3 regions of the Klebsiella grimontii genome follow, and region 1 is predicted to be linked to each of the others. Evidence: predicted binding sites of a transcription regulator. Region 1 holds the regulator's gene; each other region holds the start of a gene.
What was found. Region 1 encodes Fur, which represses iron uptake genes when iron is present. Its sites were predicted from a motif close to ATAATAATGAGAACNACTATCAA; they were not measured.

Region 2: ACE3MN_RS15325 (TonB-dependent siderophore receptor) is a predicted target of Fur. The motif match lies at 5,596-5,618, and genes of this name have one in related genera.
Region 3: efeU (iron uptake transporter permease EfeU) is a predicted target of Fur. The motif match lies at 3,117-3,139, and genes of this name have one in related genera.

What each region holds. Positions count from the first base shown of each region.
Region 1 is NZ_CP169721.1:3,997,770-4,005,691, forward strand. Features, by position in the region: gene ACE3MN_RS18825 (zinc-binding dehydrogenase) at 1-140, opposite strand, end outside; gene ACE3MN_RS18830 (DeoR/GlpR family DNA-binding transcription regulator) at 257-1,054, opposite strand; gene ACE3MN_RS18835 (hypothetical protein) at 1,377-1,796, opposite strand; gene pgm (phosphoglucomutase (alpha-D-glucose-1,6-bisphosphate-dependent)) at 1,853-3,493, opposite strand; gene seqA (replication initiation negative regulator SeqA) at 3,526-4,074, opposite strand; gene ybfF (esterase) at 4,259-5,032, shown strand; gene ybfE (LexA regulated protein) at 5,166-5,459, shown strand; gene fldA (flavodoxin FldA) at 5,609-6,139, shown strand; gene fur (ferric iron uptake transcriptional regulator) at 6,431-6,883, shown strand; gene tcuR (tricarballylate utilization LysR family transcriptional regulator TcuR) at 7,013-7,922, shown strand, end outside.
Region 2 is NZ_CP169721.1:3,248,477-3,256,398, reverse strand. Features, by position in the region: gene ACE3MN_RS15350 (metal-dependent hydrolase) at 1-500, opposite strand, end outside; gene kduD (2-dehydro-3-deoxy-D-gluconate 5-dehydrogenase KduD) at 592-1,353, opposite strand; gene hxpB (hexitol phosphatase HxpB) at 1,502-2,170, opposite strand; gene ACE3MN_RS15335 (YniB family protein) at 2,301-2,837, shown strand; gene yciA (acyl-CoA thioester hydrolase YciA) at 2,870-3,268, opposite strand; gene ACE3MN_RS15325 (TonB-dependent siderophore receptor) at 3,368-5,548, opposite strand; gene ACE3MN_RS15320 (septation protein A) at 5,779-6,318, opposite strand; gene ACE3MN_RS15315 (YciC family protein) at 6,371-7,114, opposite strand; gene ompW (outer membrane protein OmpW) at 7,428-7,922, shown strand, end outside.
Region 3 is NZ_CP169721.1:3,488,772-3,496,693, reverse strand. Features, by position in the region: gene putP (sodium/proline symporter PutP) at 1-1,121, shown strand, start outside; gene ACE3MN_RS16535 (DUF3574 domain-containing protein) at 1,234-1,668, shown strand; gene ACE3MN_RS16530 (NupC/NupG family nucleoside CNT transporter) at 1,738-2,922, opposite strand; gene efeU (iron uptake transporter permease EfeU) at 3,196-4,026, shown strand; gene efeO (iron uptake system protein EfeO) at 4,079-5,206, shown strand; gene efeB (iron uptake transporter deferrochelatase/peroxidase subunit) at 5,211-6,479, shown strand; gene phoH (phosphate starvation-inducible protein PhoH) at 6,989-7,777, shown strand; gene ACE3MN_RS16505 (YciI family protein) at 7,828-7,922, opposite strand, start outside.

The DNA of each region.
Region 1 (7,922 bases):
TCACCAGCACATATTCCACAGCCATCAACTTTTATAACCACTTCTTTTTCTTGTGCTACCGGGCGCGTAATCTTTTCAAAGCGATAATCCTGGGGACCATGGCACACAACAGCTTTCATATCTTCAGGTAATTGTTCCATCGTAAACCTCATTTTCGGATAAGTAATGAAGATGGATAGTATTGCTGACGCAATTATCCTCCACCTGGCACAAGAGTCGTGAGATGATGATGCAAATATATTATTACGTAGAGAGTTTAACTGGTCTCTACGATTTCAAGGCATTCCTGACGATAGATATCTTTTGGTAGCTTATTAGTAATAAGAACATCAATATCTGCCAGGTCGCATATTTTATATAATGAATAGCGCTCAAACTTACTGCTATCGACCATCAGAATTTTTTGGTCGGCCACTTTCAGCATTTCTTGTTTCAGACGCACGTTGACTTCATTGCTATCTTTGATTTCCAGGCCTGAATCAAGGCCCTGGCAAGAAAAGAACAGTTTATTGACCTTAAAGTTATTAATAATAAATTCAGCTACTGGCCCATGAAAATCGCCGTGTCTTTCAGAATACTCGCCACCCACGCTGACAATTCTTATTTTCTTTCGGCAGGCTAATGTCTGAATAATATTTAATGAATTGGTAATTACCGTCAGTTCGATATCGGGCAACTGCCGTGCTAAAAACCAGCATGAACTACTATTATCCATAATAATGCATTCATGCTCATGAATGTACTGTAATGCGCTTTTGGCAATGCGCATTTTTCGCTCTGGTTGCTCTTTTGTTCGCTTAATAAATGCTTCAGCTTTATCGACAAAATTCCCATTATTTGTGGGATTATCCACATCTAAAAATGATGCATTATTTTCTGAAATCATCGCACCGCCAAAGCTGCGAACTATTTTTTTATTTTTCGCCAGCGAGGTTAAATCTCGGCGAATGGTTTCTGGAGATACGCCAAATATCTGTGAGAGCTCATTAACTCTGGCACATCCTTTTTCTACGACATATTCCAAGATTAATGAATGACGTTTCACTTGTAACATAGACGTTCTCAAGAAAGCATTCAGGATTTAATGACATAAATATAACAAAATCGTCCATATCAGTAAGTGATATAAATCATACAAAATCAAAACAAGTTTTTAGCTTTTTTTAGTTTGAAGCTGATCATATATATCAAGTAACTTTCATTTTGAATGAGATAAATTTGTGATTAAAATCGCAGAATTAGCCGTCATTGTTCGTTTGCTTTAGCAGCATATTCACTAAAACGGGCAAACCCGGTCAAAGCAATAATACCCGTTTATGCCCGATTCAGTCAGCGTAATGCCCGGCAAGGCTGTGCCGTCTTGATAACACGTAACGTCAAACTTTGCGACATCGCCAAAGGGTGACGACTTTTGCCGCCTCTGAAACCAGCAGGAACCCAATATAAAACGCGCTCCCCTTAAACTCCATCTCGCGCAGCATCCAGAACACCAGCGAAAGCGAAGGTAGCATGAAGATCAGACGCAACGGCGTCTGCGCATACGCCAGCCACAGCGCATAGCGACTGTGTCGCCAGAAGAGAATCATCGAGACGGGAATAGTGATAATCAATATGGCATTAAGCGGATATAGCCAGGCTGCCGCGGAACCGTAGCTTTGCACAAGCTGTAGATAAGCGAGGATATCGCTGTAGAAAGGCACTCGCTGATGGTAGACATTCCAGACAATAAACTGGAGGAGATAGAACAGATCCATCCCACCCCAGAACCAAAAAACGTTTTTTCGTTCCAGTTTCATCGCTATCCCTGCGAAAAAATCAGGCCCTGAAAAGGGCCTGATTATCATGATGTCAATTACGCGTTTTTCAGCACTTCGCTGACAATCTCCACCGCTTCTTTCTCAATCTGCTGACGATGTTCAGCGCCGAGGAAGCTTTCGCAGTAGATTTTATAGGCGTCTTCGGTTCCTGACGGACGCGCGGCGAACCAGCCGTTGTCGGTCATCACCTTCAGGCCGCCAATCGCCGCCCCGTTACCCGGCGCCGCGGTCAGACGCGCGGTAATCGGGTCGCCCGCCAGGGTGCTGGCGCTGACCATTTCCGGAGAGAGCTTAGACAGCGCCGCTTTCTGGGCAGAAGTCGCGGAAGCCTGCAGACGGTTGTAGCTCGGCGCGCCGAAGCGCTCTGCCAGCTCGTCGTAGTGCTGCTGCGGGTTTTTCCCGGTGACCGCGGTGATTTCCGCCGCCAGCAGGCACATGATGATGCCGTCTTTGTCGGTAGACCACGGGGTGCCGTCAAAGCGCAGGAACGAAGCCCCCGCGCTCTCTTCACCGCCGAAGCCGAAGCTGCCGTCAAACAGACCATCAACAAACCACTTAAAGCCGACCGGCACTTCCACCAGCTTACGGCCGAGGTCGTTAACCACACGGTCAATCATCGCCGAGGAGACCAGGGTTTTACCCACAGCGACATCTTTGCCCCACTGCGGGCGATGCTGGAACAGGTAGTTAATCGCCACCGCCAGATAGTGGTTCGGGTTCATCAACCCGGCCGGCGTGACGATACCGTGACGGTCGTAATCCGGGTCATTCGCGAAGGCCAGGTCAAATTTGTCGCGCAGCGCCAGCAGGCCCGCCATCGCGCACTCGGAGGAACAGTCCATACGGATTGCGCCGTCTTTATCGAGATGCATAAAGCGGAAGGTCTGATCGACGTGGTCGTTGACGATGGTCAGATTGAGGTTGTAATGCTCAGCGATACGCTTCCAGTATTCGATACCGGAGCCGCCCAGCGGGTCGACGCCGAGGGTCAATCCGGCTTTCTGGATCGCCGCCATATCGACGATATCCGCCAGCCCTTCAATAAACGGCTGCACCAGATCCTGTTCTTTAACGTGGCCGGAGGCCAGCGCCGCGTCAAGAGAAATACGCTTGACGCCCTGCAGACCGGCAGCCAGCAGTTCATTGGCGCGATTTTCGACAACCTTGGTCACGTTGGTATCAGCCGGGCCGCCGTTTGGCGGATTGTACTTGATACCACCGTCTTCCGGCGGGTTGTGGGACGGCGTGATCACAATACCGTCAGCCAGCGGACCGCCCTTTTTGTTATGCACCAGAATCGCATTAGAAATCGCCGGCGTCGGGGTGAAACCGTTGTTTTCCTGAACGATGACGTCAACGCCGTTCGCCGCCAGCACTTCCAGTACGGAAATGAAGGCCGGTTCGGAGAGTGCATGAGTGTCCTTCCCGACGTAGCATGGGCCGGTGATCCCGTTCTTCGCGCGGTCTTCCGCAATTGCCTGAGCAATCGCCAGAATATGCTGCTCGTTGAAGTTGTGGCGCGCCGCGCTGCCGCGGTGACCGGAGGTGCCAAACTTCACCGCATGTTCCGCGTTGCCGACTTCCGGCTTCAGCACATAGTACTGGGCAGTCAGCTGGGCGACGTTAATCAAATCACTCTGTTGCGCAGGTTGACCCGCGCGCTTATCGATTGCCATTGCCTGATCCTTCTGGTGCAAAAGTTAATTAACTAGATCGTACCGCAAACCTTTTCGATCAATTCCGCAGGGAACTGCATAGACTGCATGATATGTTCGATCATGCTGCATTTGCGACCGGTATTGGTATTTGTAATGACCCACCACGGCGTGCCCGGAACCTGCTTAGGTTTCGTCTGATTACCGTTTTTCTGCAGCGTGCGCTCATCCTCAGCGAAATAAACGCGAGTGCGGCCGTGGAGGGACTCGGTCGCCTCCGCGAACGCTTTGCTGTCTAAGGAGTAGAGGGTAGTCAGAACCAGCATGAAACGGTTTACCGCGCGCTTTTGATCAGCGTACTCATCAGATAACAGCAGCTCACGCATCGCGCGGACTTTATCCTTCAGAGGATTAGCGGGCTTCACTTCAGCGACAGGCGTTGGCGCAGGGGCCGGAGCGGCTTTCGCTACCGGCGCGACAGGCTGGGAAACGGCGGAAAACTTCAACATACGCCGTAAAATGTCGGATGCGCTCTCGCCAATATGCTTGGTGTGGCTGGCAATATAGCTATAGAGTTCATCATCAACTTCAATTGTTTTCATCTTAATCCAGTGCGATATCTTTTTCTGAATACAAGTTGTCGGGATTATAGGGTCAAATCCCAACCGCGGATAGCGTCAAACCAGGATGGCGGTAAAACTCGGAAATCTTCCGGGTCTTGCAGCCGGATGGCAGAATGTCCAACATAATACCCTAACCCGACGGAGCGAAAAAAAGAACTTTGCCATGAAATTAAATAGCCGAGCGCAATCTGCACAGAATCCGCACAATAATCCCCCTATCGTCCTGGTCCACGGCCTTTTTGGCAGCCTGGATAACCTTGGGATCCTCGCCCGCGATCTGGTTCACGATCGCGATATTTTACAGGTCGACATGCGAAACCACGGTCTTTCGCCGCGCTCGCCGGAAATGACCTATTCCGCGATGGCCCAGGATCTGCTTGATACTCTCAATGAATCACAGATTGAGAAAGCTACCTTTATTGGTCACTCAATGGGCGGAAAGGCGGTGATGGCGCTGAGCGCGCTGGCGCCGGAGCGCATCGCGGGTCTGGTCGCCATTGATATCGCCCCGGTGGATTATCACGTTCGCCGTCATGATGAAATCTTCGCCGCCATCAACGCCGTCACCGATGCGGGCGCCGCAACGCGTCAACAGGCGGCGGCAGTCATGCGCCAGCACCTTAACGAAGAGGGCGTGATTCAGTTTCTGCTGAAGTCTTTCGTGGACGGCCAGTGGCGGTTTAACGTACCGGTGCTGTGGGAGCAGTACGATAATATCGTCGGCTGGCAAGCCGTCCCGGCCTGGCCGCATCCGGCGCTGTTTATCCCCGGCGGTAACTCCCCCTACGTCACCGACGCATACCGCGACGCACTATTGGCTCAGTTTCCCCAGGCGCGCGCGCACGTTATCGCCGGCGCCGGGCACTGGGTACATGCCGAAAAACCGGAGGCCGTGATCCGCGCAATTCGTCGTTATTTAACCTCTATCGCCGCCTGACTGGCTAAAATGTGCCCGACCGCGCGGCTTAATGCCCGCGGTCGTTGGCGCAGCCCGTCGCCTGATGTATTATGGCGCGCTGTCTGCGTCGGCTATGCCCGATAGCTTGTTTCCCCCGAAGTCACTCTGAATCATGGCAAAAGAACAAACGGACCGTACGACATTAGATTTGTTCGCAACCGAGCGTCGGCCGGGTAGACCGAAAACCAATCCGCTTTCGCGCGATGAACAGCTGCGCATCAACAAACGCAATCAGCTTAAACGCGATAAGAGTCGCGGTCTTAAGCGCGTGGAGCTAAAGCTGAATGCCGATGCGGTCGACGCGCTTAATGAGCTGGCGGAAGCCCGTAATATGAACCGCAGCGATCTTATCGAAGAGATGCTGATGAGCCAGCTGGCGGCCCTGCGCGGCCAGGATAAAGCCTAAAACCCTCAAAAAATAAGCTTTCATGTAGCAGAGTGTGCAGTTGGGCGTGATTGCTGTTTCCGCGCCCTTCTCTGTTCTGCTATCATTGCCCCTATCTGCGGGCATTACGCCACTACCACATCATTAAGTTTCAAGAGGTTATTTTACTCATGGCAATCATCGGCATCTTTTTTGGCAGCGACACCGGCAACACCGAAAATATTGCAAAAATGATCCAAAAGCAGCTTGGTAAAGATGTTGCTGATGTTCACGACATTGCCAAAAGCAGCAAAGAGGATCTGGAAGCTCACGATATCCTGCTGCTCGGCATTCCGACCTGGTACTACGGCGAAGCCCAGTGCGACTGGGACGATTTCTTCCCGACGCTGGAAGAGATCGATTTCAACGGCAAACTGGTCGCGCTGTTTGGCTGTGGCGATCAGGAAGACTATGCTGAATACTTCTGCGATGCGCTGGGTACCATCCGCGACATCATCGAACCGCGCGGCGCAACTATCGTTGGCCACTGGCCGACCGCGGGCTACCATTTTGAAGCGTCTAAAGGCCTGGCCGATGACGATCACTTTGTTGGCCTGGCCATTGACGAAGACCGTCAGCCAGAATTGACTAACGAACGCGTGGAAAAATGGGTAAAACAGATTTCTGAAGAGCTGCACCTTGAAGAAATCAAGAATGCCTGAGTCTAAACGGCGAAATCATCAGATTTCGCCGAATTGATAGATAAAAGCAATCAAAGTTATAGCTACAAGTTTTTAACTTTTAATCACATATCTGTACAATGTCCTCTGATTTAACGGGGTCGCGTGAAGCACTTTGTAGCGAGTGCCTCGTTTTTGACAGCATACAAGGCCCGATGCTTGCAGTTTTCATTTCACCATGGCAGTTCTATAATGAGACGCATTACATCGGGTGATTCTCTGTATTACTTCCGCTGATGGAAGTAGATCGTTTAGCAACAGGACAGATTCCGCATGACTGACAACAATACCGCATTAAAGAAAGCTGGCCTGAAAGTGACGCTTCCGAGATTAAAAATCCTGGAAGTGCTGCAAGGACCGGATAACCATCATGTCAGTGCGGAAGACTTATACAAACGCCTGATTGATATGGGTGAAGAGATTGGCCTGGCCACCGTCTACCGCGTACTGAACCAGTTCGACGACGCCGGTATCGTCACCCGTCATAATTTTGAAGGCGGTAAATCCGTTTTTGAACTGACGCAGCAGCATCATCACGATCACCTGATTTGCCTCGACTGCGGCAAAGTGATCGAATTTAGCGATGATTCCATCGAAGCGCGCCAGCGTGAAATTGCCGCAAGGCACGGTATTCGTCTGACCAACCACAGCCTGTACCTGTACGGACACTGTGCGGAAGGCGACTGCCGCGAAGATGAACATGCCCACGACGCGGCAGAGAAATAATCACCGCATCGTATACCGCCAAAAGCCAACCTGAAGGTTGGCTTTTTTTTGCCCGGAATTTGCCGCCTCTTTCTCTCGCGCTGCAATACGTTTACTGTCAGTGCATCCTGAGGTGTACGGAGAGTCGACATGGAGCTTCGCCAGCTACGCTATTATGTGCGCATTATTGAAACCGGCAGTATGGGCCGCGCCGCGCTTGACCTGAATATCGGCGTCTCCGCGCTGAGCCAACAGATGGCGCGCCTGGAGAACGAACTCGCCATCCGTCTGCTGCAGCGGACATCGCGCGGCGTAATGCCGACCAGCGCTGGTCTCGCCTTCTACTCCCAGGCGCAGCTGGCGCTGCGCCACGCCGACGATGCGGTTCTCGCCGCGCGCGAGGCGCGCCTTTCCGGCCACGTCAGCGTCGGTATGGCCCCCAGCACCGCCTCTGTACTGGGGGTACCTTTTATTCACGCGATGCGCGAAAGCTATGCCGACGTCCGCCTGCATTTGGTCGAGAGCCTCTCCGGTAATCTGGAACGCATGATCAACACCCGCCAGCTTGATTTAGCTATCGTGTTCCAGAAGGAGAAGCTTGCGCGCTGGAGCGCCAGGCCGATTCTCGAAGAGCGTCTGTTTCTGATTGGCACCCATGACGTGCTGGCCCCCCTTCCCGAAGCGAGCATCTCGCCTGGCCAACTGGCCGCTATCCCGCTGATAATGCCAAGCCTGGGGCATGGCCTGCGCGGCAGGCTGGAGGCGATCTGCCAGGAGCACGCCCTGAGCGTCGATGTGGTGGCTGAAATCGACGGTCTGGCCCTGCTGATGCGCGCCGTCCGCGACGGACTGGGCGCCACGCTGCAGCCGGGGGCGGCGATTTCCCATCTCGACGGCGAGTCCCTGAGAGTGATCGGCGTCGAGAATCCGATACTCAGTCGGCCAAACTTTCTCGTCAGCCTTTCCGATGATGAACTGACCCCAGCGGGCCTTGCCGCGCGGGTGATACTGGCGAAAGTCATGCGTCAGCTCGTGGAGTCAGGCCGCTGGCCCGGCGCCA
Region 2 (7,922 bases), 750 kb from region 1:
GCAACGTTTTGCGGCATCCACACGGCATAGATGAACAGCGCCATGCACAGCGCGCGCTCCAGCTGGTTGCCCTTGCGCGGCGCGAGGAGGGGCAGACGAAAACGCCAGCGGCAGGGCCAGAGCAGCGGAACGCCCGCTGGGGTGAGCATGTCGGCGAGAATATGGCTGAGATAGCCCAGAACCAGACCCTGAACCGCATCTGCCGGAACTATCCAGCTTTCCGGCACTTTCAATGAGAAAATCGCGACCGCGCCAAAAACCACCAGCAGGCTATGGGTGAAGCCGCGATGGCCGAAGGCGCGCGCTATCGGTTTTGATATCCAGCTTAAGCGCTGGCCGAGAAATGACTTCGGGTGATCGATATCCGGCAGCAGACAGGTCAGGATGGCGGAAGGAACAATATGCCACCAGTCGCCCTGGGCCAGCACGGGCGTTAATTCCGCATTTTTCGCAAATACCGCGCAGGCGATAGAAAAGAGGAGGTGGCCTTCCGCCGTCATGATAAAAACCCTAAACTGTCAATTCATACAGTATAGGGTTTTTATACAGTGTGCGAAAGAGGTGACGGTGTAACTCTTTGTCACAAAATCATCAGCGCGCCAGCCAGCCGCCATCCACCGCCAGGGTATAGCCGCTGATGTAATCCGCCGCCCTGGAGGCGAGGAAGACGACCGGCCCCTGGAGATCATCCGCAACCCCCCAGCGCCCGGCCGGAATACGGTCGAGGATCGCTTTGCTACGCTCGGCGTCATCGCGCAGCTGTTGGGTATTATTGGTCGCCATATACCCCGGCGCAATCGCGTTAACGTTGATGCGATGCCCGGCCCATTCGTTGGCCATCAGGCGGGTAATGCCCAGTACGCCGCTTTTTGACGCGGTGTAGGATGGCACCCGAATACCGCCCTGAAACGAGAGCATTGAGGCAATGTTCACGATTTTCCCGCCGTCACCCTGCTGGATAAACTGCCGGGCGACCGCCTGCGAAAGGAAGAACACCGACTTCAGATTCAGATTCATCACGTCGTCCCAGTCCTTTTCGCTAAAGGAGAGCGCATCGGCGCGACGGATGGTTCCCGCATTGTTGACCAGAATATCGATCCGGCCCATGGCGGCCACGGCCTGAGTCACTATGTCTTCAATCTCATCCTGCCGGCTCAGATCGGCCTGGATAGCGGTAAAGCGGCGGCCCAGCGCCTGGACCTTTTCTGCGGTTTCATGGGGGATCCGGCGATTCACGCCGACGATATCGCACCCGGCCTGCGCAAGGCCTAACGTCATTCCCTGGCCCAGCCCGGTATCACAACCCGTCACGATGGCGACCTTGCCCGCAAGGTCAAAGGCGTTCAGTACCATATGCACCTCTGTATGCTGATTTCATGCGTCAAATAACGCCGTTGAGATAAGCATAGAGGGCGGAAGAGGAAAAAACAATTAAAAATGAAACGGTGTTTTATTTTTGTGAGGATGGGATGATGCCGCTCTCCCATCATCACCGGCAGGATTAACCGAGCAGGTCGCCCGGCGTGAGGGACTCAAGCGTAGCAAGCTTCACGTCAGCCAGCACGAAGCGCGGGTCGCGGCTGTTTTCCGCTTCCGGTACCACGATAGACCGCATCCGCGCTGCTTTGCTGGCAATCATACCGTTGACCGAGTCTTCCAGCGCCACGCAGTTCATTGGGCTGACGCCAAGACTGGCGGCGCAGTTCAGATACACCTGCGGATGCGGTTTGCTGAACGGCAGCATTTCGGCGGAAGCGAGGGCGTCAAACTGGTCGCGCAGTTCAAACATGGTGAGGACTTTTTCCAGCATCCGCAGCGGCGATGCCGACGCGAGGCCGATTTTTAGCCCCTGGGCTTTGCACAATGCCACCGCCTGGCGCGCGCCGGGGAGAAGCGGACGCGCTTCTTCCACCAGCTGGATGGCGCGATTGATGATCCGCGCGGTGACTTCCGCGCGATCCGGGCCTTTCCACGGCTGCTGGGCAAACCACAGGTCGACGACTAAATCGATGCGTAGCCCCAGAATATCCGGCATTTCATGGCGGCGTCTGATATCCACCCCCAGGCTTGCCATCACCTCCAGCTCTGCTTTATCCCACAGCGGCTCGGAATCAATCAGTAAACCATCCATATCAAAAATCGCGGCGTGAATCTGGCGCCTGGCTGACATAAGTCCCTCTCCTTGTAGCGTAAATAGATAACGAATCGGCACTCATGGTATATCATACCGCGCATTATTGGGCGAAATTCGCCGACGAAGGTAGACTTAGAGTGGATAGGCGTCTTAACAAGGGGAACCCATGACGTATCAACAAGCTGGACGCGTTGCAGTACTTAAACGTATTTTGGGGTGGGTGGTATTTATCCCGGCGGTTATCTCGACGCTGATTTCCGTGCTGAAGTTTATGTACGAGCACAGTGAGAAAAAACCGGGCATTGACGCGGTGATGATGGACTTCGCTCATGTGATGATTGAGATGATGCGTTTTAATACGCCGTTCCTCAATTTCTTCTGGTACAACTCGCCGCTGCCGGACTTTAAGCACGGTATGAACATTGGCTTCTGGGTCATCTATATTCTGGTGTTTGTCGGCATGGCGCTGCAGGCGTCCGGGGCGCGGATGGGGCGCCAGGCGAAATTTCTGCGCGAAGGCGTGGAGGATCAGCTGATTCTGGAGCAGGCGAAAGGGGCCGAAGGGCTGACGCGCGAGCAAATCTCCGAACGCGTGGTGGTGCCGCGTCATACCATCCTGGTGCAGTATTTTCCGCTTTACGTTTTGCCGGTGGTCATTATTGTACTGGGCTACTTCTTCTTCTCTTTACTCGGTTTTCTGTAAACGATCGGCCCGGTTGTGCCGGGCCGGCTGCATTACAGGGCGGGCAGGGCGCGAGGCTTGCCCTGATTATCCACCGCGACGTAGATAAACAGCGCTTCGGTCGCTTTATAGCGCTGGCCGATAGGCTCAGACGATACTTTCTTGACCCACACTTCCATATTAATGGTTATCGACGTGTTGCCGCGCTTCACGCAGTTGGCGTAGCAGCATACGACATCGCCAACCGCCACCGGGCGTAAAAAGGTCATGCCGTCGACGCGGACGGTCACGACGCGGCCGTGGGCAATCTCTTTGGCCATAATGGCGCCGCCAATATCCATCTGCGACATCAGCCAGCCGCCGAAAATATCGCCGTTAGCGTTGGTGTCCGCCGGCATCGCCAGGGTGCGTAAAACCAATTCGCCCTTCGGCGCAAGATCTGTTGTTGTCATTCTATACTCTGTACTAGTCAAAGATGATCAGGCGCGATGCTACTATGAAAATGGCGTCGAGAGAATAGGGAATACGCCCGCGATAGCGGGCGTGAAGGGTCAGAAGGAGATCGTGACGCCAGCGTAGTAGGCGCGGCCTGGTTCGTTATAGGTCGAAGCCCCTTCGTTTTCACGATAAATTTGCTTATCGAACAGGTTGCTAATCCCGGCGTTCAGGCGCAGATCTTTCATTAGCTGATAGTTGCCGCCGATACCCACCACGGAATAAGATCCAACTTCATTGGTGGCCAGCACCCCGTTTTCATTACGAATTTCCGCATATTCGCGCGGTTTCTGCCGACCGTACAGGGTCCAGTTGACGTTCGCCGAAAACTTACTGGTCACCTGCCAGTCAAGCAGGGTATTGATGGTGTATTTCGGAATTACGGACAGCGGGTTTCCGGTATCTTTGTTTTCCGATTTGATCATATAAGTGGCGTTGGTGCGCCAGCTGAGCGTATCGGCAATAACCGGAACCAGCAGCGTGCCTTCAAGGCCTTCGACGACCGCTTTCCCGCCGTTCTCCCACTGCAGGATATTCGCTCCGCTGGCGGTATTACCCAGCACCTCGGTGCCGGAGACAATCTTGTTTTTGTAATCGTTGCGGAACCAGGTGACGCCAGCGTTGTAACCGTTGAGATTAAACTCAAGACCAATCTCTTTATTGATACTGATTTCCGGGTCGAGATCCGGGTTACCCAAAAGATAGCAGTTGCCATCGGCAATACTTATCGGGCAGCCGTTTCCGCGCGTAGAAAGCAGGTAGCCTTCGCTCGACTGATACAGATTCGGCGCTTTAAACTCGCGGGCAATACCTGCTTTGACCTTAAACATATCCCCCAGATCCTGCGACAGGTTCAGACTCGGGCTCCAGTTGCTGCCGAAGTCGTTATGGTAGTCGAAGCGCAGACCCGGGATAATATTGGTGCCCGGCGTTGCCTCAATATTGTCTTCGAGATAGATACCGGTCAGCGTGGCGCTGTTCTTGGGGCTGCGTTGTGAAGGATCGCCGGACACCCCGGGGAGCGCATCCGTGGTGGTGGTGGCCTGCATGGACGCCGGATCGTTCAGCTCATCGCGATTCCACTCCATGCCCAGCGTCAGGGTCTGTTCAGCGAGCCAGTTGAAGGGGAGATTCACCTCGGCGGTTGAGCGCCACGACTCCAGGCGGCTGGTGTCATAAACATCGCTATTGATCATCCCTTCCACGCGACCGGTAGTACCCTCCTGCAGGCGGGTATTGTTGGTTTTTTCGTAGTAGACGCCCGCCTTCGACTGGCCCCAGTCCCAGATCCCGTTATAGGTCAGCCCCCAGGTCTGTCGATACATCCGGTTTGTTTCCTGACCGTAGAGGGTATCCACCAGGCCATTGGGGCTCATATTACTGTTGCTATACTGGGTATCGCCGGCATAGATATTGCCCTGCCGGCTATAGGCGTAGCTAAAATCGATAATCTGCTGCGGCGTGACTTTCCACGACAGCAGGGCGTTAATATCTTTGTTGCGCACACCTTCGCGGCCCGCGGCATAAGATCCATTTTGCGCGCGGTTAATATCCCAGGCGTCGGGTTCGGTTTTGTTAATGTTGCCGTATAAACGCATGGTCAGGGCATCCCCGGCCAGCGGTCCGTTGAGGTTGAAATTAGCCCGGTTAGTGGAGCCTTCTTTGTTATTTTCCGGCTGATTGGTATAGAGCGAGAGCGAGCCGTGCCAGTCGTTGGTGGGGCGTTTGGTGATGATATTGACCACGCCGCCCGCGGCGCCTGAGCCGTAGCGCGCTGCGGCAGGGCCGCGCAGAACTTCAATGCGTTCCACCATTTCCGGCGGCACCCAGTTGCTGTCGCCGCGGGTATCGCGCTCGCCGCGCCAGCTATAGCGCACAGAATTGCGGGAAGTGACGGGCACGCCATCAATAAGGATCAGCGTGTTTTCCGGCCCCATACCGCGAATATCTATTTGACGATTGTTGCCGCGGCTGCCGCTGGCGCTGTTGCCGGTCAGGTTTACGCCGGGCATTTTACGAATAATTTCTGAGAGGTCGTTAACCGGCGGATCTTTGGCGATATCTTCCGCGGTGATGATCGAGACGCCCGGCTGCTGCTTCAGCGCCTCTTCGGCGGTTCCCCGTACCACCATGGTTTCGGTATCCTGCTCCACTTCTTCGGCAAAGCCAGCCGGACTGAACAAGCCTGCGATGGCCAGAGCGAGGGGAGTGGTTATGTGCTGTTTCTGCGGTCTCATGATAAATATCCCTATAAAAGCGGGTGAAATTGAGATCGAGAATATCAATGATAATAATTATCATTACAATAACACTGCGTTAATCTCCACAAAATCCTCACATTTGCCGCAACTTTCCGTGATCCGGCAGATATCATGAAGAAAACGGTTTTTTAATCCTGTTCAGAGAGCATAACAGTAGATCAAGGGGGGAGACGGCACGCAGAGCTGCGTGCCGGGAGAATGGCAGCTTAGTGATTGTCGTCCTGCGGCATATGGCGATAGATATAAACGCCGCTCAGCAGGGTGAAGACCAGCGTCAGCGCGGTCAGGCCGAAGACCTTGAAGTTGACCCAGATATTCTGCGGCAGCCAGAAAGCGATGTAGATATTCGCCAGCCCGCAAAGAATAAAAAATACCGCCCAGGCCAGATTGAGCCGCGACCACACCTGCTGCGGCAGCGTCAGCTCTTTCCCCAGCATGCGCTGGATCAGCGGTTTTTTCATCACCCACTGGCTAAACAGCAGCGCGCTGGCGAACAGCACGTAGATAACCGTTACCTTCCATTTAATAAACTCGTCGTTATGGAAGAAGATAGTCAATCCGCCGAATACGGCGACCAGGACGAAGGTAATGAGCGCCATTTTTTCGACTTTGCGATAGCGTACCCAGCTGTAGATCAGCACGATGGCGGTGGCGATAATCAGCGCGGTTGTCGCGGCGTAAATATCATATAGCTTGTAGAATGCGAAGAAGACTACCAGCGGTAAAAAATCCAGAAACTGCTTCATACATCGATTCCGTCGTTCAGATCGGGGCAGAAATAGCCCGCCCCGGATTAAGTTAGTTGCGAATAAGCATATACAAGCGGAATAAATAGATCAGCAACAATGCAGAGATCAGATTACTGAGGGTATTTATTACCACCGCGCCAACGTTCGGCGTCAGGACCGCGAAGCTCGATGCAAACAGCAGCAGCAGCGTTTTCGCCAGCAGCCAGCCGATAATCGCCGGCGCCACCAGACGCACGTTGGCCCAGGCCAGACGCATACTGCCACGCATGGCGCTGAAAATGCCGATTTTATCCTGCACCAGCATAACCGGTGCGAAAGAGAGCACGATAGCCAGCAGGACGCCAGGCACCACCACCAGCATCATCCCCATCTGCACGATAAACGTCGTCAGCAGGATCAGCAGCAGCAGCTTTGGCAGCACCGGCGCGGAAGCGCCGATCGCGCGAAGGGCGCTGACCCGCTGACCGGCGGAGATCATTTGAATCATGAGCAGAACGCCGCCGGCAAGGATGGCGTTGCCTACAAGACCGGAGAAAGTGGAGGCCGCGGAGGCTCGCAGCAGGATTTGCTGCTGCTCAGGCGTCATGCTCTGAACCAGTTCAAACAGCCCGCCGCTACCCGCCAGGCTATCGCCCTGGCTTAATATCGACAGCTGTTCTTCACTGGGTGAAAAGGCATGGCCAAGTACTACCGTAATGAACGCGCATAGCAGCGCAATCAGTAGGATAGTAACGAACTGATTGCGGAAAAAGTTCCCGGTGTCACGGTAGACGGACTTTGCCGTGATAGACATGCATTCTCCTTGAGTATTGCAGGTGTTAACTAGCCGGCGATTGTACCGCAAATCGCGGCTGGGTAGCAGTCTCTGCTGCTGCGCGCTAAGTATATCTTTGTAAATAGAAGAGGAAATCAGCGAAGCGCTGTCTGGAGGACCATAATGGAAGAAACTTGATACCACACGCTTATCACTGATTGTATTGAGAAAGTGAAAATTAATCTGGATCAATAAATGTTAAATTTGCCGACTTAATGTGATCTATGTTGGATCAAACATACCTCTTTGTATGTATATTCTTGCGCTGAATAACCATAATGAGGAAGTGGGTATGAAAAAGTTAGCAGCGGCGGTTGTTATTCTGAGCAGTCTTTCCGGCAGCAGCGTCTGGGCGCATGAAGCCGGTGAATTTTTTATTCGCGCGGGTTCGGCCACGGTCAGGCCGACCGAAGGCGCGGGCGGTACGTTAGGCAGCCTGGGGGGCTTTAACGTCAGCAACAATACGCAACTGGGTCTGACATTCACCTATATGGCAACCGATAACATAGGCGTTGAACTGCTGGCCGCCACGCCGTTCCGGCATAAAGTCGGGACCGCGGCAACCGGCAATATTGCGACCGTTCACCATTTACCGCCGACGTTAATGGCGCAGTGGTACTTTGGCGATTCGAGCAGCAAACTGCGTCCTTACATTGGCGCGGGTATCAACTACACGACCTTCTTCGATGAGAGCGTGAACGATACGGGTAAAAAAACCGGTATCTCTGACCTGAGCCTGAAAGACTCCTGGGGAGCGGCAGGGCAGGTGGGGATGGACTATCTGATT
Region 3 (7,922 bases), 510 kb from region 1:
CGCTGGTGATTTTGTTATTTTTCACCATCTATTGCGCTTCCGGGATTGTGGCCGGCGCACGTCTGTTTGAAAGCACCTTTGGCATGAGTTATGAAACCGCGCTGTGGGCCGGCGCGGCGGCAACCATTATTTATACCTTCGTCGGCGGCTTCCTCGCGGTGAGCTGGACCGATACCGTCCAGGCCAGCCTGATGATATTCGCCCTGATCCTGACGCCGGTGATGGTGGTCATTTCCGTCGGCGGTTTTGGCGATTCTCTGGAAGTGATTAAGCAAAAGAGTATTGAGAACGTCGATATGCTCAAGGGCCTGAACTTTGTTGCGATTATTTCGCTGATGGGCTGGGGGCTGGGTTATTTTGGTCAGCCGCATATTCTGGCGCGCTTTATGGCGGCGGACTCGCACCACAGCATCGTTCACGCTCGTCGTATCAGCATGACCTGGATGATCCTCTGCCTGGCGGGCGCCGTTGCCGTCGGTTTCTTTGGTATTGCCTACTTCAATAACAACCCGGGCGTTGCCGGGGCGGTCAACCAGAACGCCGAACGCGTATTTATCGAGCTGGCGCAGATTCTGTTCAATCCGTGGATTGCCGGGATCCTGCTGTCGGCGATTCTGGCGGCGGTGATGTCGACCCTGAGCTGCCAGCTGCTGGTGTGCTCCAGCGCGATTACCGAAGATCTGTATAAAGCGTTTCTGCGTAAAAATGCCGGTCAGAAAGAGCTGGTATGGGTAGGACGCTTTATGGTGCTGGTTGTGGCGCTGGTGTCTATCGCCCTGGCAGCCAACCCGGAGAACCGCGTGCTGGGTCTGGTGAGCTACGCATGGGCAGGCTTTGGCGCGGCGTTTGGCCCGGTGGTGCTGTTCTCGGTGATGTGGTCACGAATGACCCGGAACGGCGCGCTGGCCGGGATGATCATCGGCGCGGTCACGGTCATCGTCTGGAAGCAGTTCGGCTGGCTGGGCCTGTATGAAATCATCCCAGGCTTTATCTTTGGTAGCCTGGGGATTGTGGTCTTCAGCCTGCTGGGTAAAGCGCCTTCCTCCGAGATGCAGCGACGCTTCGCCGAAGCGGACGCCCATTATCACTCCGCGCCGCCGGTACGCGCGACCGCCGAGTAAGCCTCTGCAGCCTCATCAAGCCCGCGCTCTGCGGGCTTTGTTATTTATGCCTCTTGCTAATCGTTTGAAAATACGCTGATATCTCAGCACAAATAACAATGAGGGTAGCGAAATGAGTTTCAGACAGGGTGCAGTGGCGCTGGTGCTGGCAGGATTATTGAGCGGCTGCGTAGCGCCTGCCGCGAAGACCACCCCGGCGGTTGATGCTAGCGCCTGCCCGGCGGATAACGCGATGGTGCAAACCACGCTCTATTTCGGCTTAAGCCGTCCGGCCGGGAAGGATATCACCGCTCAGGAGTGGCAGCAGTTCGTTGACCGCGACGTGACGCCGCGCTTTCGCGATGGCCTGACGGTCTTTGACGCGCGCGGGCAGTGGCTGGGCAATGACGGTACCGTGGCGCGCGAGCAGAGCAAAGCGCTGATGCTGATTCACGGTAAAGATGCGAAGAGCGAAGAGGGGATTGAGGCGCTGCGCACTACCTATAAATCACGCTTTGCGCAGGAGTCGGTGATGCGCGTTGACCAGCCGGTGTGCGTACATTTTTAACTTGAATCCGATGACATTCCCGGGTTGCGGCTAACGCCTTACCCGGGATAACAGGCCAACGCGCTGTATTTACAGCACCAGCCCCGCGAAGCTGGCGGAGAGCAGGCTGACCAGCGTTGCGCCATACACCAGGCGCAGGCCGAAGCGGGAAACGATATTCCCCTGCTGCTCGTTCAGGCCTTTAATCGCCCCGGCGATAATGCCGATAGAGGCAAAGTTGGCGAAGGAAACCAGAAACACGGATAAAATTCCCAGCCCGCGCGGCGTCATGCTGGCGGCTATTTTTTGCAGCTCAATCATGGCGACAAATTCATTGGCCACCAGTTTCGTCGCCATAATACTCCCGGCGTTCAGCGCATCGCTAAGCGGAATGCCAATTAGCCACGCCAGCGGATAAAAGACGTAGCCGAGGATCTGCTGGAAGCTCAGGCCAAATATCGTGGCGAAGAGGGCATTAATCGCGCTAATTAAGGCGATAAAACCGATCAGCATCGCCAGAATAATCATCGCGACTTTAAAACCGGCCAGAATATATTCACCGAGCATTTCAAAGAAACTCTGGGACTCATGCAGCTTTTCAAGCTTGATCTCCTCCTCGCTGCCCGGACGCGTCGGGTTAATGATCGACAGCACAATAAAGGTGCTGAACATATTCAGGATCAGCGCGGCGACGACGTATTTCGCGTCGAGCATGCTCATATAAGCGCCGACGATGGAGAGCGAAACCGTCGACATCGCGGTGGCCGACATGGTGAACAGGCGGCGTGAAGAGAGGTCGCCGAGCACGCCTTTATAGGCAATAAAGTTCTCTGATTGTCCGAGGATCAGCGAACTGACCGCGTTGAAGGACTCCAGCTTGCCCATACCGTTAACCTTTGACAGCAGGGTGCCAATCAGGCGAATGAAAATCGGCAGAATACGCCAGTGCTGAAGAATACCGATGAGCGCGGAGATAAAGACGATGGGGCACAGCACGCCAAGGAAAATAAACGCCAGCCCTTTTTCACTCATGCCGCCAAATACAAAATTGGTGCCTTCGGCGGCAAAACCGAGCAGGGATTCAAAAAAGGAAGCAATATTTTTCACTAGCCACAGGCCGCTTTCGGCGTGGAGAAAAAAGAAAGCCAGGGCAACTTCAATAACAATTAGCTGGATAATATAGCGAATGCGGATTTTTTTACGGTCATAGCTGGCGAGCCAGGCAAGGGCGAGGATAACCACCAGCGCCAGCAGGAAGTGCAAGAATTGAGTCATGTCGTTTATTTCGCAGGTCAATAAGGCCGCCATTTAGCCACAGCTGCGCAGCCGGGTAAATATCCACCGCAAAAAATCCCCTTCTCCTGCCCCGTGGGGCCCGGGCTGCGAGATAATCGCGCAAGTCATTATTTGTTCGCGATTAATTTACAAATCGTCATCATTCACTCCACATTTCACTTGTGTTTCTGATTATTGTAATGATAATCACTATCAGAAATATTTACCTATCTTTGCATCAGTTGACTGCGGTTCACATTTAAGGGTGTTGGCATGTTTGTCCCATTTCTCATCATGTTACGTGAAGGCCTGGAAGCTGCGCTGATTGTCAGCCTGATTGCCAGCTATCTGAAACGCACCCAGCGCGGCAGCTGGATTGGCGTAATGTGGATTGGGGTGCTGCTTGCAGCGGCGCTGTGCTTGGGCCTGGGCATCTTCATCAACGAAACCACCGGTGAGTTTCCGCAGCGCGAGCAGGAGCTGTTTGAGGGCATCGTGGCAGTGGTGGCGGTATGCATTCTGACGTGGATGGTGTTCTGGATGCGTAAAGTGTCGCGCAACGTCAAACAGCAGCTTGAGCAGGCGGTCGATAATGCCCTCCAGCGCGGGAACAATCACGGCTGGGCGCTGGTGATGATGGTCTTTTTCGCCGTCGCGCGTGAAGGCCTGGAATCGGTCTTTTTCCTGCTCGCCGCCTTCCAGCAGGATGTCGGGATCTGGCCGCCCATTGGGGCGATGCTCGGTCTGGCGACGGCCATCGTTTTAGGGTTCCTGATCTACTGGGGCGGTATCCGCATGAATCTCGGCGTCTTCTTCAAATGGACCAGCCTGTTTATTTTACTGGTGGCCGCAGGCCTCGCCGCAGGAGCTATCCGCGCCTTCCATGAGGCCGGATTGTGGAACCATTTTCAGGAGGTCGCCTTCGACCTGAGCAACGTCATTTCGACGCACACGCTATTCGGCACGCTGCTGGAGGGGATCTTTGGCTATCAGGAAACGCCGACCGTCAGCGAAGTGGCGGTCTACTTTATCTATTTGATCCCGGCGCTGGCGCTGTACGTCTCGCCGCCGGGAAAAAAAACCACCGCATCCCGGGCAGCGTAGTCGGGCATCGCGGATTGCAATAGTGACAACATACTTATCGAAAGGGATGGTCATGATGAATCATTTTCGTCGTAATGCGCTGCAGCTTACGCTCGCTGCGCTGTTCAGCTCGGCTTTTTACGCCCAGGCGGCCGATATTCCGCAGGTCAAAGTGACCGTCACCGACAAACAGTGCGAGCCGATGAACGTCACCGTGAAGGCGGGTAAAACCCAGTTCATCATTCAGAACCACAGCCAGAAAGCGCTGGAGTGGGAGATTCTGAAAGGGGTGATGGTGGTGGAAGAGCGGGAGAATATCGCTCCCGGCTTTACGCAAAAGCTGACGGCCAACCTGCAGCCGGGCGAATATGATATGACCTGCGGTCTGCTGACCAACCCTAAAGGCAAACTGACGGTGACCGGCGAGGCGACCAAAGATGCCGCCAAAGCCGATGCGCTGCTCAGCCTGGGTGAAGCCATTACCGCCTATAAAGCCTACGTTACCGCCGAGACCGCGGAGCTGGTTAGCGGTACCAAAGCCTTTACCGATGCAGTGAAAGCGGGCGATATCGAGAAGGCGAAAGCGCTGTACGCGCCGACGCGCCAGCACTACGAACGTATTGAACCGATCGCCGAGCTGTTCTCCGACCTCGATGGCAGCATTGACGCCCGCGAGGATGACTACGAGAAAAAAGCCGAAGATCCGAAATTCACCGGTTTCCACCGGCTGGAAAAAGCGCTGTTTGGCGATAACAGCGTCAAGGGAATGGATAACTATGCCGATCAATTGAACGCCGACGTTCTCGAGCTGCAAAAACGCATTAGCGAACTGGCGTTCCCGCCGTCAAAAGTAGTCGGCGGCGCTGCCGGGCTGATTGAAGAAGTGGCCGCCAGCAAAATCAGCGGCGAAGAAGATCGCTACAGCCATACCGACCTGTGGGATTTCCAGGCCAACATTGACGGCGCGCAGAAAATCGTCGACCTGCTGCGTCCGCAGCTGCAGAAAGAGAACAGCGCTCTGCTGGCGAAGGTGGACGCCAACTTCAAAAAAGTGGATACCATTCTCAGCAAATACCGCACCAAAGACGGCTTCGAGACCTATGACAAGCTGACGGATGCCGATCGCAACGCGCTGAAAGGCCCGATCACCACGCTGGCGGAAGATTTGGCCCAGCTGCGCGGGATCCTGGGTCTGGACTAAGTCGATGGCTGAGCAAAAATATGATGTTAATGAACCGTCCCGGCGGCGGTTGTTAAAAGGGATCGGCGCGCTGGCGATAACCGGCGGCTGCCCGGTGGCGCACGCGGCTAAAGACAACAGCTCTCCGGGCACGCTGTCGCCAAACGCGCGTATGGAAGCGCAGCCGTTTTATGGTCCACATCAGGCCGGCGTGCTGACGCCGCAGCAGGCGTCGATGATGCTTGTCGCTTTTGACGTGCTCGCCAGCGATAAAGCGGACCTTGAGCGCCTGTTTCGCCTGCTGACCGGGCGTATCGCCTTTCTGACCAAAGGCGGTCCCGCGCCGGAGACGCCGAACCCGCGCCTGCCGCCGATGGACTCAGGCATTCTCGGACCGTGGATCGCGCCGGATAACCTGACGATCACCGTCTCGGTAGGGCATTCGCTGTTTGACGAGCGTTTCGGCCTGGCTAATCAGGCGCCGAAGACGCTGCAGAAGATGACGCGTTTTCCGAACGATTCGCTGGATGCAGCGCTGTGCCACGGCGATCTGCTGCTGCAAATTTGCGCCAACACCCAGGATACGGTGATTCACGCCCTGCGCGACGTGATTAAGCACACCCCGGATTTGCTTAGCGTGCGCTGGAAGCGGGAAGGGTTTATCTCCGACAGCGCCGCGCGCAGCAAGGGTAAAGAGACGCCGGTTAACCTGCTGGGCTTCAAAGACGGCACCGCGAATCCGGTCAGCACCGATAAGGCGCTAATGGATAAGGTGGTGTGGGTAACCGCCGACCAGGGAGAGCCCGCGTGGGCGACGGGCGGCAGCTATCAGGCGGCGCGGATTATTCAGTTCCACGTTGAGTTCTGGGATCGTACGCCGCTGAAAGAGCAGCAGACCATTTTTGGTCGCGATAAGCTGAGCGGTGCGCCGCTTGGGATGCAGCACGAGCACGACGTGCCGGATTACAGCAAAGACCCTGACGGCGATACCATTGCGCTCGATAGCCATATTCGTCTTGCCAACCCGCGTACCCCGGAAACGCAATCCAGCCTGATGATGCGCCGGGGCTACAGCTATTCGCAGGGGGTGACCAATTCCGGGCAACTGGATATGGGGCTGCTGTTTGTCTGCTACCAGCACGATCTGGAAAAAGGCTTTCTGACGGTGCAAAAGCGCCTGAACGGTGAAGCGCTGGAAGAGTACGTGAAGCCCATTGGCGGCGGCTATTTCTTTGTTCTGCCGGGGGTTATCGACGATCGGCATTATCTCGGGCAATCGCTGCTCGAAGCCTGACGTACCTGCCCGCGAGGGCAGGGCGTTTTCTGCTGTTTTTCCATTCATTTTTTGTATTTCCTGCCTTGTTTCATTTTTCTGTAATCTTATAGTCGGAAACTCTCCTCAGCTGTGATGAGAATTATTTGTTGTCTGTATGTGAAAAATAAGTTGCGCTTAGAATTATTTCTGATGTACTTATTACAGGCGCGGTAGTTCTCGGCAGTAGTCTCGTTTCATTATGGAGATCGCGAATGCCCGATTGCTGTAACGGAAAACGTCAAACCCCAGACCGTACTCATCAGCACGGGAGCCCAACTTCCGGCCGCGATTTTCACACCGTAAAATCCTCCTCTTCTAGTAAAGAAAACCCGAACCCAGGCAAGGTTACCGGTGCGCGTAGCCGTGACCCTCTGCCAATTCGTCAGGCAAGCAATGGCTTACAAGGAAGCCAAACCTCAATCGTTAGTGCGCATAATCGCGTCGATCGTGACGCGTGTGATGTAAACCAACAACGCAAGGTGCTATCCATGGGAAGACAAAAAGCAGTGACCAGAGCTCGTCGTGAGGCCAAACGTGTGCTGAGACAGGATTCGCGAAGCCATAAGCAGCGCGAAGAAGAATCGGTCACATCGCTTGTGCAAATGAGTGGCGTAGAAGCCATTGGCATGGCGCGGGATAGCCGCGACGCCTCGCCAATCGAAGCGCGCAATGACGCTCAGGCGCATTATTTGAATGCCATCGACAATAAACAGCTGATCTTCGCGACGGGCGAGGCCGGGTGCGGTAAGACCTGGATTAGCGCGGCAAAAGCAGCTGAAGCGCTGATCCATAAGGATGTGGACAGAATTATTGTTACCCGTCCCGTTCTGCAGGCCGATGAAGATCTTGGCTTCTTACCGGGAGATATCGCCGAGAAGTTCGCTCCCTATTTCCGCCCGGTTTATGACGTGCTGGTGAGAAGGTTAGGGGCTTCCTTTATGCAGTACTGCCTGCGCCCGGAAATCGGCAAGGTGGAAATCGCGCCGTTCGCCTATATGCGCGGACGTACATTTGAAAATGCGGTGGTGATTCTGGACGAGGCCCAGAACGTGACCGCTGCGCAAATGAAGATGTTTTTGACCCGCCTTGGGGAGAACGTGACGGTTATCGTTAACGGCGACATTACCCAGTGCGACCTGCCTTCTGGGGTCCGCTCGGGCCTGAGCGATGCGCTGGCGCGTTTTGAGGAAGATGAGATGGTCGGTATTGTGCGCTTTACGACCGACGATTGCGTGCGCTCAACGCTTTGCCAGCGCGCGCTGAAAGCCTACTACTGAGTCCTTTTGAGTCTGCAAAGCCCGGGTGACCGGGCTTTGTTTTTAGCGCACTACAGGAGAGCCTGCAGTGAGGGGCTGGCCATCGTTGCTTCAAAAGGAATGATATCGACTTTCGCTACGCCCGATTGCTGGAACGGATCCTGGC